One region of the Streptomyces caeni genome, then DNA from elsewhere that is predicted to be linked to it. Evidence: riboswitches for the same ligand, from Rfam matches in the RefSeq annotation. Region 1 holds a riboswitch; the other holds the start of a gene.

Evidence for each region. A riboswitch is a leader RNA that binds a small molecule or an ion and turns the genes downstream of it on or off. The one in region 1 is predicted to bind S-adenosylmethionine.
Region 2: linked by a shared signal. The riboswitch ahead of ACFSL4_RS10065 (aminotransferase class V-fold PLP-dependent enzyme) and the one ahead of thrC (threonine synthase) in region 1 are both predicted to bind S-adenosylmethionine.

What each region holds. Positions count from the first base shown of each region.
Region 1 is NZ_JBHUDX010000053.1:147,754-153,372, forward strand. Features, by position in the region: gene ACFSL4_RS20110 (DUF3263 domain-containing protein) at 1-51, shown strand, start outside; gene otsB (trehalose-phosphatase) at 118-975, shown strand; gene ACFSL4_RS20120 (alpha,alpha-trehalose-phosphate synthase (UDP-forming)) at 1,108-2,550, opposite strand; gene ACFSL4_RS20125 (glucosyl-3-phosphoglycerate synthase) at 2,675-3,646, opposite strand; SAM riboswitch class I at 3,867-4,009, shown strand; gene thrC (threonine synthase) at 4,028-5,308, shown strand; gene ACFSL4_RS20135 (MoaD/ThiS family protein) at 5,363-5,619, shown strand, end outside.
Region 2 is NZ_JBHUDX010000024.1:42,059-47,677, reverse strand. Features, by position in the region: gene qcrB (cytochrome bc1 complex cytochrome b subunit) at 1-1,140, shown strand, start outside; gene trpD (anthranilate phosphoribosyltransferase) at 1,324-2,388, shown strand; gene ACFSL4_RS10075 (PRC-barrel domain-containing protein) at 2,668-3,024, shown strand; gene ACFSL4_RS10070 (hypothetical protein) at 3,067-3,234, shown strand; SAM riboswitch class IV at 3,312-3,428, shown strand; partial or broken gene ACFSL4_RS10065 (aminotransferase class V-fold PLP-dependent enzyme) at 3,610-4,179, shown strand; gene ACFSL4_RS10060 (Lrp/AsnC family transcriptional regulator) at 4,176-4,457, opposite strand; gene ACFSL4_RS10055 (rhomboid family intramembrane serine protease) at 4,454-5,185, opposite strand; gene ACFSL4_RS10050 (hypothetical protein) at 5,342-5,581, shown strand; gene ACFSL4_RS10045 (NYN domain-containing protein) at 5,616-5,619, shown strand, end outside.

The DNA.
Region 1 (5,619 bases):
ACCGTCAACCGCCTCCGCCGCGTCCGTGACTCCCGCCGCGCCGAGCGCTGACGGACCGCGACCGGGGCGCGCCCCGGGCCATGCGTGAGCCCGGCCCCCCGCGGATAGGGTCGTGTCATGGGCAGCCACACGGACTCCTTGCCGATCCCCACCACACCGGCCGGACGTGACGGTCTCGACGCCATCCTCGCCCGGCCCGGCCGGGCCGTCCTCGCCTTCGACTTCGACGGGACGCTCGCCCCGATCGTCCCCGACCCCGACCAGGCCCGCGCCCACCCCGACGCGGTCCCCGCCCTCGCCGCCGTCGCCCCCCGGGTCGCCTCCGTCGCGATCGTCACCGGCCGCCCCGCCGATGTCGCCGTCCGCTACGGCGGTTTCGCCGGGGTTCCCGGGCTCGAACGCCTCGTCGTCCTCGGCCACTACGGCGCCGAACGCTGGGACGCCCGCACCGGCACCGTCACCGCCCCCGCCCCGCACCCGGGTATCGCCGCGGTGCGCGCCGAACTCCCCGGCGTCCTCGCCGGCTCCGGCGCCGGGAGCGGCGCGCATGTCGAGGAGAAGGGGTTCGCCGTCGCCGTCCACACCCGCCGCGCCGAGGACCCGCAGGCAGCCTTCGAGGCCCTGCGCGAACCCCTCGCCGACCTCGCCACCCGCCACGGCCTGGTCGTGGAACCGGGACGGCTCGTCCTGGAGCTGCGCCCGCCGGGCATGGACAAGGGCAAGGCGCTGCTGGAGTGGGCCCGCGCGACGGGCGCCGAGGCCGTCCTGTACGCGGGTGACGACCTCGGGGACCTCCCCGCCTTCGCCGCCGTCGACAAACTCCGCTCCGACGGCGTCCACGGCCTGCTGGTCTGCAGCGGCAGTGACGAGGTCACGGAACTGGCCACACGCGCGGACCTGGTGGTCGACGGCCCGGCGGGAGTCGTACGGCTCCTGAGGTCCCTGGCCCACCGACTGGCCGAAGCGCCCCGGTGACGAGCCAAGGGCCCCGGTCACGAGCTACGGACCCTGTTCCACGAGCCGAGCGCCCCGGTGGGCCGCAGCGGCCCGGCCCCCGTCCGGGGGCGGGACCGCTGCGGTCCACCAGGTGGACGGAAGCGGCCCCTCTCACTCGTCCAGCGCGGCCAGCTGGTCCAGGAACCACCGGGCCGGGGGGAGCGCCGTGGCCTGCGCGGCCAGCCGCTTCGTCCGCTCGGCGCGCTCGTCCGCCGGCATCGACAGGGCCTCGTGCAGCGCCACCGCCGTGCCCCGGATGTCGTACGGGTTCACCGTCACCGCGTCCTCGGCCAGCTCCTCGTACGCACCCGCCTCCCGCGACAGCACCAGCGCACAACCCTCGTCGGAGACCACCGGGACCTCCTTGGCGACCAGGTTCATGCCGTCCCGGATCGGGTTCACCAGGGCCACGTCCGCCAGCCGGTACGCGGCCAGCGAGCGCGCGAAGTCGTCCTTCACATGCAGTTCCACCGGGGTCCAGCCGGGCGTCCCGTAACGCGAGTTGATCTCCTGGGCGACCCGCTGGACCTCCGCCGTGTACTCCCGGTAGACGGCCAGGTCCTGGCGGGAGGGGTAGGCGAAGGCGACGTGGACGACCCGCTCGCGCCACTCGGGACGCGACTGGAGCAGCTCCTCGTAGGCCAGCAGCCCCCGCACGATGTTCTTCGACAGCTCCGTGCGGTCCACCCGCACGATCGCCTTGCGGGCGCTGCCGTCGGGCGCCGTGCCGATCTGCTCCCGCAGCGTGCGCATCCGGTCGTCCACGTCCGGCTCGTGCGCCCGCCTGCGCAGGAAGTCCCCGTCCGCGCCCAGCCCGTGGACGCCGATGCGGGTGCCCGAGGGGATGCCGGGGCCGAGGACCGCGTGGCAGCAGTCCGTGAACGCGTCCGCCCACCGCCGGGTGAGGAACGCCGCCCGGTCCGCGCCCAGGATCCCGCCGAGGACCTGCGCCGCGATGTCGTCGGGCAGCAGCCGGAAGTAGTCCGGCGGCGCCCACGGCGTGTGCGAGAAGTGGCCGATCCTGAGGTCGGGACGCAGTTCGCGCAGCATCCGGGGGGCCAGGCTGAGGTGGTAGTCCTGGATGAGGACCGCCGCCTCCTGGGCCGCCTCCTGGGCCAGCGCCTCGGCGAACGCGCGGTTGTACGCTTCGTACGACGCCCAGCGCCGCCGGAAGTCCGCGTCGAAGACCGGTTCCAGCGGGGTCTGGTACAGCATGTGGTGCACGAACCACAGCACTGAGTTCGCGACGCCGTTGTAAGCGTCCGCGTGCACCTGCGGGGCGATGTCGAGCATCCGCACCCGCTGCCCGCCCGTGTCCGACGGATCGAGTGCGCCACCCGTGCGGCGTACGGCCTCGCGGTCCCCGTCGTTCAGCGCCGCGCACACCCACACCGCGTCCGCCTCCGGGCCGATCGCCGACAGGCCCGACACCAGCCCGCCCCCGCCGCGCCGGGCCGTGAGCGTTCCGGTCTCGTCCAGCGCGTAGGAGACCGGGCCGCGGTTGGACGCGACGAGGACACGAGCGTGATGCGAAGCCACATGCGTGGAAGCCATGCCTCGAAACCTAGCCCGACCCGAAAACGCTCAAACGTACGGCTCGGCCGTATGCGGAACCGTATACAACGGCCGAAACCGGCGCCGGGCCGCGGCGCCGGCCCGCGCCCCCGAAGGGACGTGGTCAGGCGGCCCTGCGCTCCGCGTACTCCTCGACCTCGGCCATCGGCGGCCGCTCCTCCGTGTCCACGCGGTACGTACGCGGCTCGAAGCCGTCCGCGCCCCGCTCGAACTGGGTGAGGGAGGGGCGGATCAGATGGCCGCGGGCCAGCCGCAGCTGCGCGGTGCGGTAGATCGCGGCGGCCATGCGGCCCAGCGCCTGGCCGTCCTGGTGGCGGTGGATGCGCACGCCCACGTCGACCTGGGCCAGCGCGTCCAGGCCCACCAGGTGCAGGGCGTCGACCAGCATGCCCAGCTCCACCCCGTAGCCGACCGGGAACGGGAGTCGCTCCAGCAGTGAGCGGCGGGCCGCGTACTCGCCGCCGAGCGGCTGGACGAAACCGGCCAGCTGCGGCCAGTGCATGTTCAGCAGCGGGCGCGCCATCAGCTCCGTGACGCGCCCGCCCTGGCCCGCGGCGGCCGTGCCGGAGGGGCCCTCGCCGGCCAGCGTCAGCGGCCGGTCGTACATCGCCTTCACGAGGTCCACGCCCGGCTCGGTGAGCAGCGGGCCCACGATCCCGGAGACGAAGTCCGACGAGAACTCCTTCAGGTCCGCGTCGATGAAGCAGACGATGTCCCCGCCGGTCACGAGGAGGGAGCGCCACAGCACCTCCCCCTTGCCGGGCACCGCCGGGATACGCGGCAGGATGGCGTCGCGGTGCACCACCCTCGCCCCGGCCGCCGCGGCGACCTCGGAGGTGCGGTCCGTGGAGCCGGAGTCGACGACGACGATCTCGTCGACGAGCGGAGCCTGCTGCATGAGGTCGTGGCGGATGACGGAGACGATCTCACCGACCGTCTCCTCCTCGTTGAGTGCGGGCAGCACCACACTGACCGTGGAGCCCGAGGCGCGTTTCGCGGCCAGGATCTGGTGGAGCGGACGGTCGGTCACGGACCAGGAGCGGGTGCTCAGCCAGCGCTCGACTTCTTCCAGCACAGTCTGCGGCTCCTCACGTTCGGCGGACGACGGTACGTTCGATGGACAGCGGTCGTCAAAGGCGATCAGCGGATCTCCGAATGGGTCTCGGGGTGTGATCCGTCTCGCGGTTCGGACGACTATCTCAACTCTGCTGGCCTTCGGTTACAGTCTTGAACAACGCCGGTGACCATCGCATGTCGGGGCCGCCGCTGCCGATACCAGTGAAACAACCGCATACAGCTCATCCAGAGGGGCAGAGGGACACGGCCCGATGAAGCCCCGGCAACCCTCCAGCCGGCACTCGTCATCACAGCGAGGCTCCCGGCTAGGGAAGGTGCCAAATCCGTCTCACGGCGAGATGCGTCGTGAGGAAGATGAGGAGAAAGGGCCTCGCCTCACATGGCTGCGCAGACAGTTGCAAACACCACGAACTCCGTGAATCTCGGTCCCGCCGCGGCCCTGTCCTGCCGTGAGTGCGGCCACCGCGTGCCGCTCGGCCCGGTCTTCGCCTGCGAGGAGTGTTTCGGCCCGCTGGAGATCGCCTACGACTTCTCGGACTATGACACCGAGGAGCTGCGGAAGCGGATCGAGGCGGGCCCCGCGAACATCTGGCGCTACGCGCCGCTGCTGCCGGTTCCGGCGGACGTCGCCGAGAAGCCGAACCTCAACCCGGGCTGGACCAAGCTGGTCAAGGCCGACAACCTGGCGCGCGAGCTGGGCGTGACCGGTGGGCTCTATGTGAAGGACGACTCCGGCAACCCGACGCACTCCTTCAAGGACCGGGTGGTCGCCCAGGCGCTGGAGGCGGCGCGGGTCTTCGGCTTCACCACCCTCTCCTGCTCCTCCACCGGCAACCTCGCGGGCGCGGTCGGCGCCGCGGCGGCCCGTGCCGGACTGCGTTCCTGCGTCTTCATCCCGCACGACCTGGAGCAGGGCAAGATCGTCATGGCCGCGGTGTACGGCGGCGACCTCGTCGGCATCGAGGGCAACTACGACGACGTGAACCGCTTCTGCTCCGAGCTGATCGGCGACCCGGCCGGAGAGGGCTGGGGCTTCGTCAACGTCAACCTCCGGCCGTACTACGCGGAGGGGTCGAAGACCCTGGCGTACGAGATCGCCGAGCAGCTGGGCTGGCGGCTGCCGGACCAGATCGTGGTCCCGATCGCCTCCGGCTCGCAGCTCACGAAGATCGACAAGGGCCTGCAGGAGCTGATCAGGCTCGGGCTCGTCGAGGACCGGCCGTACAAGATCTTCGGCGCGCAGGCCGAGGGCTGCTCGCCGGTGTCGGTCGCCTTCAAGTCGGGCCACGACGTCGTCCGGCCGCAGAAGCCGGACACCATCGCCAAGTCGCTGGCGATCGGCAACCCGGCGGACGGCCCGTACGTCCTCGACATCGCGCGCCGCACGGGCGGCGCGGTGGAGGACGTGAACGACGAGCAGATCGTCGACGCGATCAAGCTGCTCGCCCGCACCGAGGGCATCTTCGCGGAGACCGCCGGCGGCGTGACCGTCGGCGTCACGCGCAAGCTCGTCGAGAACGGCGTCCTCGACCCGGCGAAGTCCACGGTCGTCCTCAACACGGGTGACGGCCTCAAGACCCTCGACGCGGTGGCCGGCACGGGTCTGACCGCGACCATCCGCCCCACCCTCGACTCGTTCCGCGAGGCCGGCCTCGCCTGACCTCCTGCCCGCCCCATCCCCTGCCAGCCGTACTCCGACCGGAGGTCGAACCCCATGAGCGTCACCGTCCGCATCCCCACCATCCTGCGCACCTACACCGGCGGCCGGGCCGAGGTGCCCGCCGAGGGCGCGAACCTCGCCGAGGTCATCGCCGACCTGGAGAAGAACCACACCGGCATCGCGGCCCGTGTCCTGGACGACCAGGGCAAGCTGCGCCGCTTCGTCAACGTGTACGTGAACGACGACGACGTCCGCTTCGAGCAGGGCCTGGAGACGGCGACGCCGGACGGTGCGGGCGTCTCCATCATCCC
Region 2 (5,619 bases), on a different contig from region 1:
GGTTACTCGCTCCCGGACGACCTGCTCTCCGGCACCGGTGTCCGCTTCATGGAGGGCGCGATCCTGTCGGTGCCGATCGTCGGCACGTACCTGTCGTTCTTCCTCTTCGGCGGCGAGTTCCCGGGCGGCGACTTCGTGGCCCGCTTCTACTCGATCCACATCCTGCTGCTGCCGGGCATCATGCTCGGCCTGGTGGTCGGCCACCTGATCCTGGTCTTCTACCACAAGCACACGCAGTTCGCGGGTCCCGGAAAGACGAACAACAACGTCGTCGGCATGCCGCTGCTGCCGGTGTACATGGCGAAGGCCGGAGGCTTCTTCTTCCTGGTCTTCGGTGCCATCGCGATCGTCGCGGCGATCGCCCAGATCAACCCGATCTGGGCGATGGGCCCCTACCGTCCGGACCAGGTGTCCACGGGCGCCCAGCCGGACTGGTACATGGGCTTCTCCGAGGGCCTGATCCGTACGATGCCGGGCTGGGAGATCAACTTCGCGGGCCACACGCTCGTCCTGGGCGTCTTCATCCCCCTGGTGATCTTCCCGCTGATCCTGGTCGCGATCGCGGTCTACCCGTTCATCGAGTCGTGGGTCACCGGCGACAAGCGCGAGCACCACATCCTCGACCGCCCGCGCAACGCCCCGACGCGCACCGCCTTCGGCGCCGCCTGGATCGCCTGGTACTTCGTGCTGCTGGTCGGCGGTGGAAACGACCTCTGGGCCACGCACTTCCACCTGTCGATCAACGCGATCACCTGGTTCGTCCGCGTCTCGTTCTTCGTGATGCCGGTGCTCGTGTTCATCATCACCAAGCGGATCTGCCTCGGCCTCCAGCGCCGCGACCGCGACAAGGTGCTGCACGGCCGCGAGTCGGGCATCATCAAGCGGCTGCCGCACGGTGAGTTCATCGAGGTCCACGAGCCGCTCAGCCAGGAGCAGCTGCACACGCTCACGGCGCACGAGCAGTACAAGCCGGTCGAGATCGGCCCGACGGTCGACGAGAACGGCGTCGAGCGGAAGGTCAAGGGCTCTCAGAAGCTGCGCGCGAAGCTCAGCAACGCCTACTACGGGGAGGACAACCAGATCCCCAAGCCCACGGTCGAGGAGTACAAGGAGATCACGAGCGGCCACGGCCACCACTGATCGCTGCGCGCGCCACGCCACGGTCGAAGGGCCCCGTCCAGTGCATGGACGGGGCCCTTTGCCGTGCCCCGGGGTGGATAGGGTGGAGCTGTCCCCGAACGGGGGGACGAGGACCCGTCCGCGGCACGGCGGGGGTCCGGAGGAGAACCCAGTCCCCTTCGGGACATGACCCAGGAGCGGCTCATGAGCGCTGTGCACCCCGCTGGAGGCGACACCGCGGCGGGTCGTTCCTGGCCCCAGGTGCTGAACGGGCTCCTCGACGGCCGCGACCAGAGTGCGGACGACACGGCCTGGGCGATGGACCGGATCATGCGCGGCGAGGCGACGGACGCCCAGATCGCCGGGTTCGCGGTCGCCCTGCGGGCGAAGGGCGAGACGGTCGAGGAGATCACCGGACTCGTGCGCGCGATGTACGAGCACGCGAATGTGATCGAGGTGCCGGGACAAACGGTCGACATCGTCGGCACGGGCGGCGACGGCGCCAGGACCGTGAACATCTCCACGATGTCGTCGATCGTGGTCGCGGGCACGGGCGCGAAGGTCGTCAAGCACGGCAACCGTGCCGCGTCCTCCGCCTCCGGGGCCTCGGACGTGCTGGAGAAGCTCGGGGTCAATCTGGAGCTGACGCCGCAGCGGGTGGCGGAAGTGGCCGAGGAGGCGGGGATCACCTTCTGCTTCGCCGTGAAGTTCCACCCGGCGCTGCGGCACGTGGCCGCGGCACGCGGGCAGCTCGGCATCCGGACGGTGTTCAACTTCCTCGGTCCGCTGACGAACCCGGCCCGGGTGAGGACGCAGGCGATCGGCGTCGCCGATCCCAGAATGGCGCCGATCATGGCCGGGGTCTTCGCGGAGCGCGGGAACTCGTCCCTGGTCTTCCGGGGCGACGACGGCCTGGACGAGCTGACGACCACGTCGACGTCCCGGGTGTGGATCGTGCGCGACGGCAAGGTCACCGAGGAGTCCTTCGACCCCCGGGACGTCGGCATCGAGCTGGTCCCGGTGGAGGCGCTGAGGGGCGCCGACGCGTCGTACAACGCCGATGTCGCGCGGCGGCTGCTGGAGGGCGAGACGGGGCCGGTGCGCGATGCGGTGCTGCTGAACTCGGCGGCGGCCCTGGTGGCGCTGGAACCGGGGGAGGGCCCGCTCGCGGACCGGATCCGGGCGGGGATGGAGAAGGCGGCGGTGTCGATCGACTCCGGGGCGGCCAAGCGGGTCCTGGACCGGTGGGTGGCGGTCAGCAACGCGTAGCGCCTGCGGGGCCGGGGCTTCTCAGGGCCGCGGTCCCCCGGGGACGAGCGGGCGGCGGGGCCGAGCGGCCGCCTCGGGGACGATCGGCCCCGCCGCGCATCGCCCCCCGTGCTGCTGCCGCACTGCGGCGGGGAAGCCGCCGTCCGGGTGGTAAAAGGCCAGGTCAAGCGCGCGACGGAGACGCGGCCGGAGTACAGTGAACGCGTGGCGGTTCCCGCCGGTCACGCCCGCACCGGCCGGAACGCCCGTGGGAGACCCGCCGGTCGCAAGGAGCGAGGCATGATTCACTCAGCCGATATCCGCGAATGGCGCAATCAGGATGTGATCGACCCCAGGGGCCGCAAGATCGGGGCCCTGGAGGCCGTCTACGTGGACACCGCCACCGATGCGCCGGCCATGGCCACCGTCCGCACCGGACTGCCCACCCGCTACAAGCTCGTCTTCGTCCCCCTCGACGAGGCGACCCTGGGGCCGGGCTATGTGAAGGTGGCGCACCCCAGGGGGCTGGTGAGGAAGGCGCCGTCCATGGGTGTGGACGATGTCCTCCCGGTCGAGCGGGAGGCCGAGGTCTACCAGCACTACGACAAGCCCTACGAACCCGGAGCCGACCGGGGACGCCGCCTGGCGCGCCGCTGAACAGCGCGTCGGGCGCGGTACCGACGGAGGATGTGGTCGCTCATGGCGCTGTTCCTGTTCCTGATCATCGTGGCGATCGCGCTGGGTCTCGTGGGCGCGGTCGTCAAGGGGCTCTTCTACCTTCTGGTCATCGGCATCGTGGTCTTCGTGGCCGCTTTCGTGCTGCTCGGTGCGCGCTGGTCCCGCTCGCGCCGGCGCCCCGTGCGGTGAGACGGGCGTCCGGTGACCGTCCCGGTATCCGGACAGACATGGCGGTCGGACGGTCACGTCCCGTAGTGTCGCGGCCAGGTCATGAGCGACAGTCATTCGGCCCCGGCCGGCTGTCCGGCAACCCTCCGTCCGTGGCGGGGTGCCCCGGGTGAAGACCGGGCCGCAGGCAGCGAGGTCTGCGGCAAGCGCGGACCCCTCGCCTCACCAGGGGTCCTGGTCGTCCGAGGGAGCCTTTCCGTGAGCAAGCGAATGCGCTAGGGCCGCAGAGCCCCGCCTCCGCATCCTCCTTCTCACCCTTCTCCGTGCCGCCGACGCTGACGCGCGCCCTCCGGCGTGCCGCCCGGCACGGCGATCTCACCTGCCTCACGGGAGTGCGCCCATGCCATCGCCTCCGCCTGCAAGGCGCTCACCGAGGCCAGCTTCGACACCCTCGTCGCCCGCGAGCAGCACCTGATCCGCACGGTCCGCGAGGGTCTCGCCGAGGTCCCCGGGGCCAGGATCCTGTCCCTCTTCGGCGACGACGCGCCGCGGGTCGGGGTCATCTCCTTCGTCGTCGAGGGCTGGAACAGCTCCCGCTTCGCCGCCGCGCTCTCCGCCGAGTACGGCATCGGCGTCCGCGACGGCCTGTTCTGCGCCCACCCGCTGGTGCGCATCCTGGTCGGCGGCGATCCGCGGAGCAGGGATGCGTGCGGCACCCCCGGCGACCGGCCTCTCGACGCGATCCGCGTCAGCTTCGGCGCGGGCACCCCCGACGAGCACGTGGAGCGCTTCCTCCACGCGGTGGGACGGCTCGTCCGCGACGTCCGGTGCGGTTCGGCGGCGCCCCGAAGGGGCGCGGGGAACCGCACGACCGGCCTCCCCCAAGCTCTCGACTGCGTTCGAGCAGGGGGCACCCCCCTCGCACCGGCAGGTGGCGTAACGGACTTCCAGCGAAACACCCCCTAGTTGTCGAGGCCGATCGCGAACGCCGCCTCCAGGTCGTGCTGCGAGTACGTACGGAAGGCGACGTGGGTGTCCGTGGCCAGCACGCCCGGGATCTTGCTGATCCGGCCGGGGATGACGTCCGCCAGGTCGTCGTGGGCCTTGACCCGGACCATGGCGACGAGGTCGTACGTACCGGTGACGGAGAAGACCTCGCTGACGCAGTCCAGCGCGGCGATCGACTCGGCGATCTCGGGGATCCGGTCCACGCTGGTCTTGATGAGCACGATCGCGGTGATCACGGCTGGTGTTCTCCCTCGGGGGCCTGGGCTGGGGGTTTCACCCTACTCGTACGCCCGTAGCGCACCCAGGCGTAGACGAACCCCAGGGAGAAGCCCACCAGGTGGGCCAGGTACGCCACCCCGGGACCCTGCGTGGTACGGCCCGCCGCCATCCACTGCAGGGTCGCCCAGAAGGGCAGCACCACCCAGGCGGGAAAGCGCAGCGGCAGGAAGAGCAGGAACGGGAAGAGACTGGTCACCCGGGCCTTGGGGAACAGGAACAGAAAGGCGCCGAGGACCGCGGAGATCGCTCCGGACGCCCCCACCAGCGTCTGCGCCGACCCGGCGTTGGCGGCGGCGTAGCCCAGCAGCGCGAGATAGCCGCAGCCCGCGTAGAACAGGGCGAACTCCACATGGCCCATCCGCTCCTCGGCCATCGCCCCGAAGACGTAGAGGAAGAGCATGTTGCCCAGCAGATGTACCCAGCTTCCGTGCACGAACAGCGCCGTCGCGGGGGTGAGCGCGGTCCGCGGCGCCCCGCCGAACAGCTCGACCGGCACCACGCCCCAGCGGGCGAAATAGGCCCGCTGCGCGGCGGGCAGAGCGTCCCCGGACCCGTAGGCCGGGTTCAGCCCCGAGGCCGGCCCGAGCAGGAAGATCAGGCAGCACAGGGCGATCAGTCCGTAGGTCACCGGCGCCGACTGGCCCCGCAGCGCTCGGGCGGCCGCCCTGCTCCAGGTGCTGATCATGGAACAGAGCATGGCGTAACGGGACCGATCCGCACAGAGTGCCTCGCCGCGGGGTACGGGCGGGCGGCGAGTACCCGCCAGGCCGTAGGGTTACGAGCCACACGCTCCAGGGAAACTGGCGCATCACGGAGACTGGAAGAAGGAAGAGCAGCCACGATGACGGTTCCCCTGCCGACGGAGAAGACCCGCTGGCGCTGCACGCTCTGCGGCAACCTGACGCGGTTCGACGTGACCCGCTCGTCGAAGGTCGTCGAGTACGTGCACCTGGATCTGGCCGGAGAGCCGACGGTCGAGGAGCGCGAGGTGGTCAGTGAGACCATCGAGTCGGTGCGTTGCCGCTGGTGCAACGCCGTGGACCAGGTGGAGCTCGTGGACAGGCCGGGCGCCGGCTCCTGAGGGAGGCGGTCCCGCACAGGCATTGGGGTGACGGATGG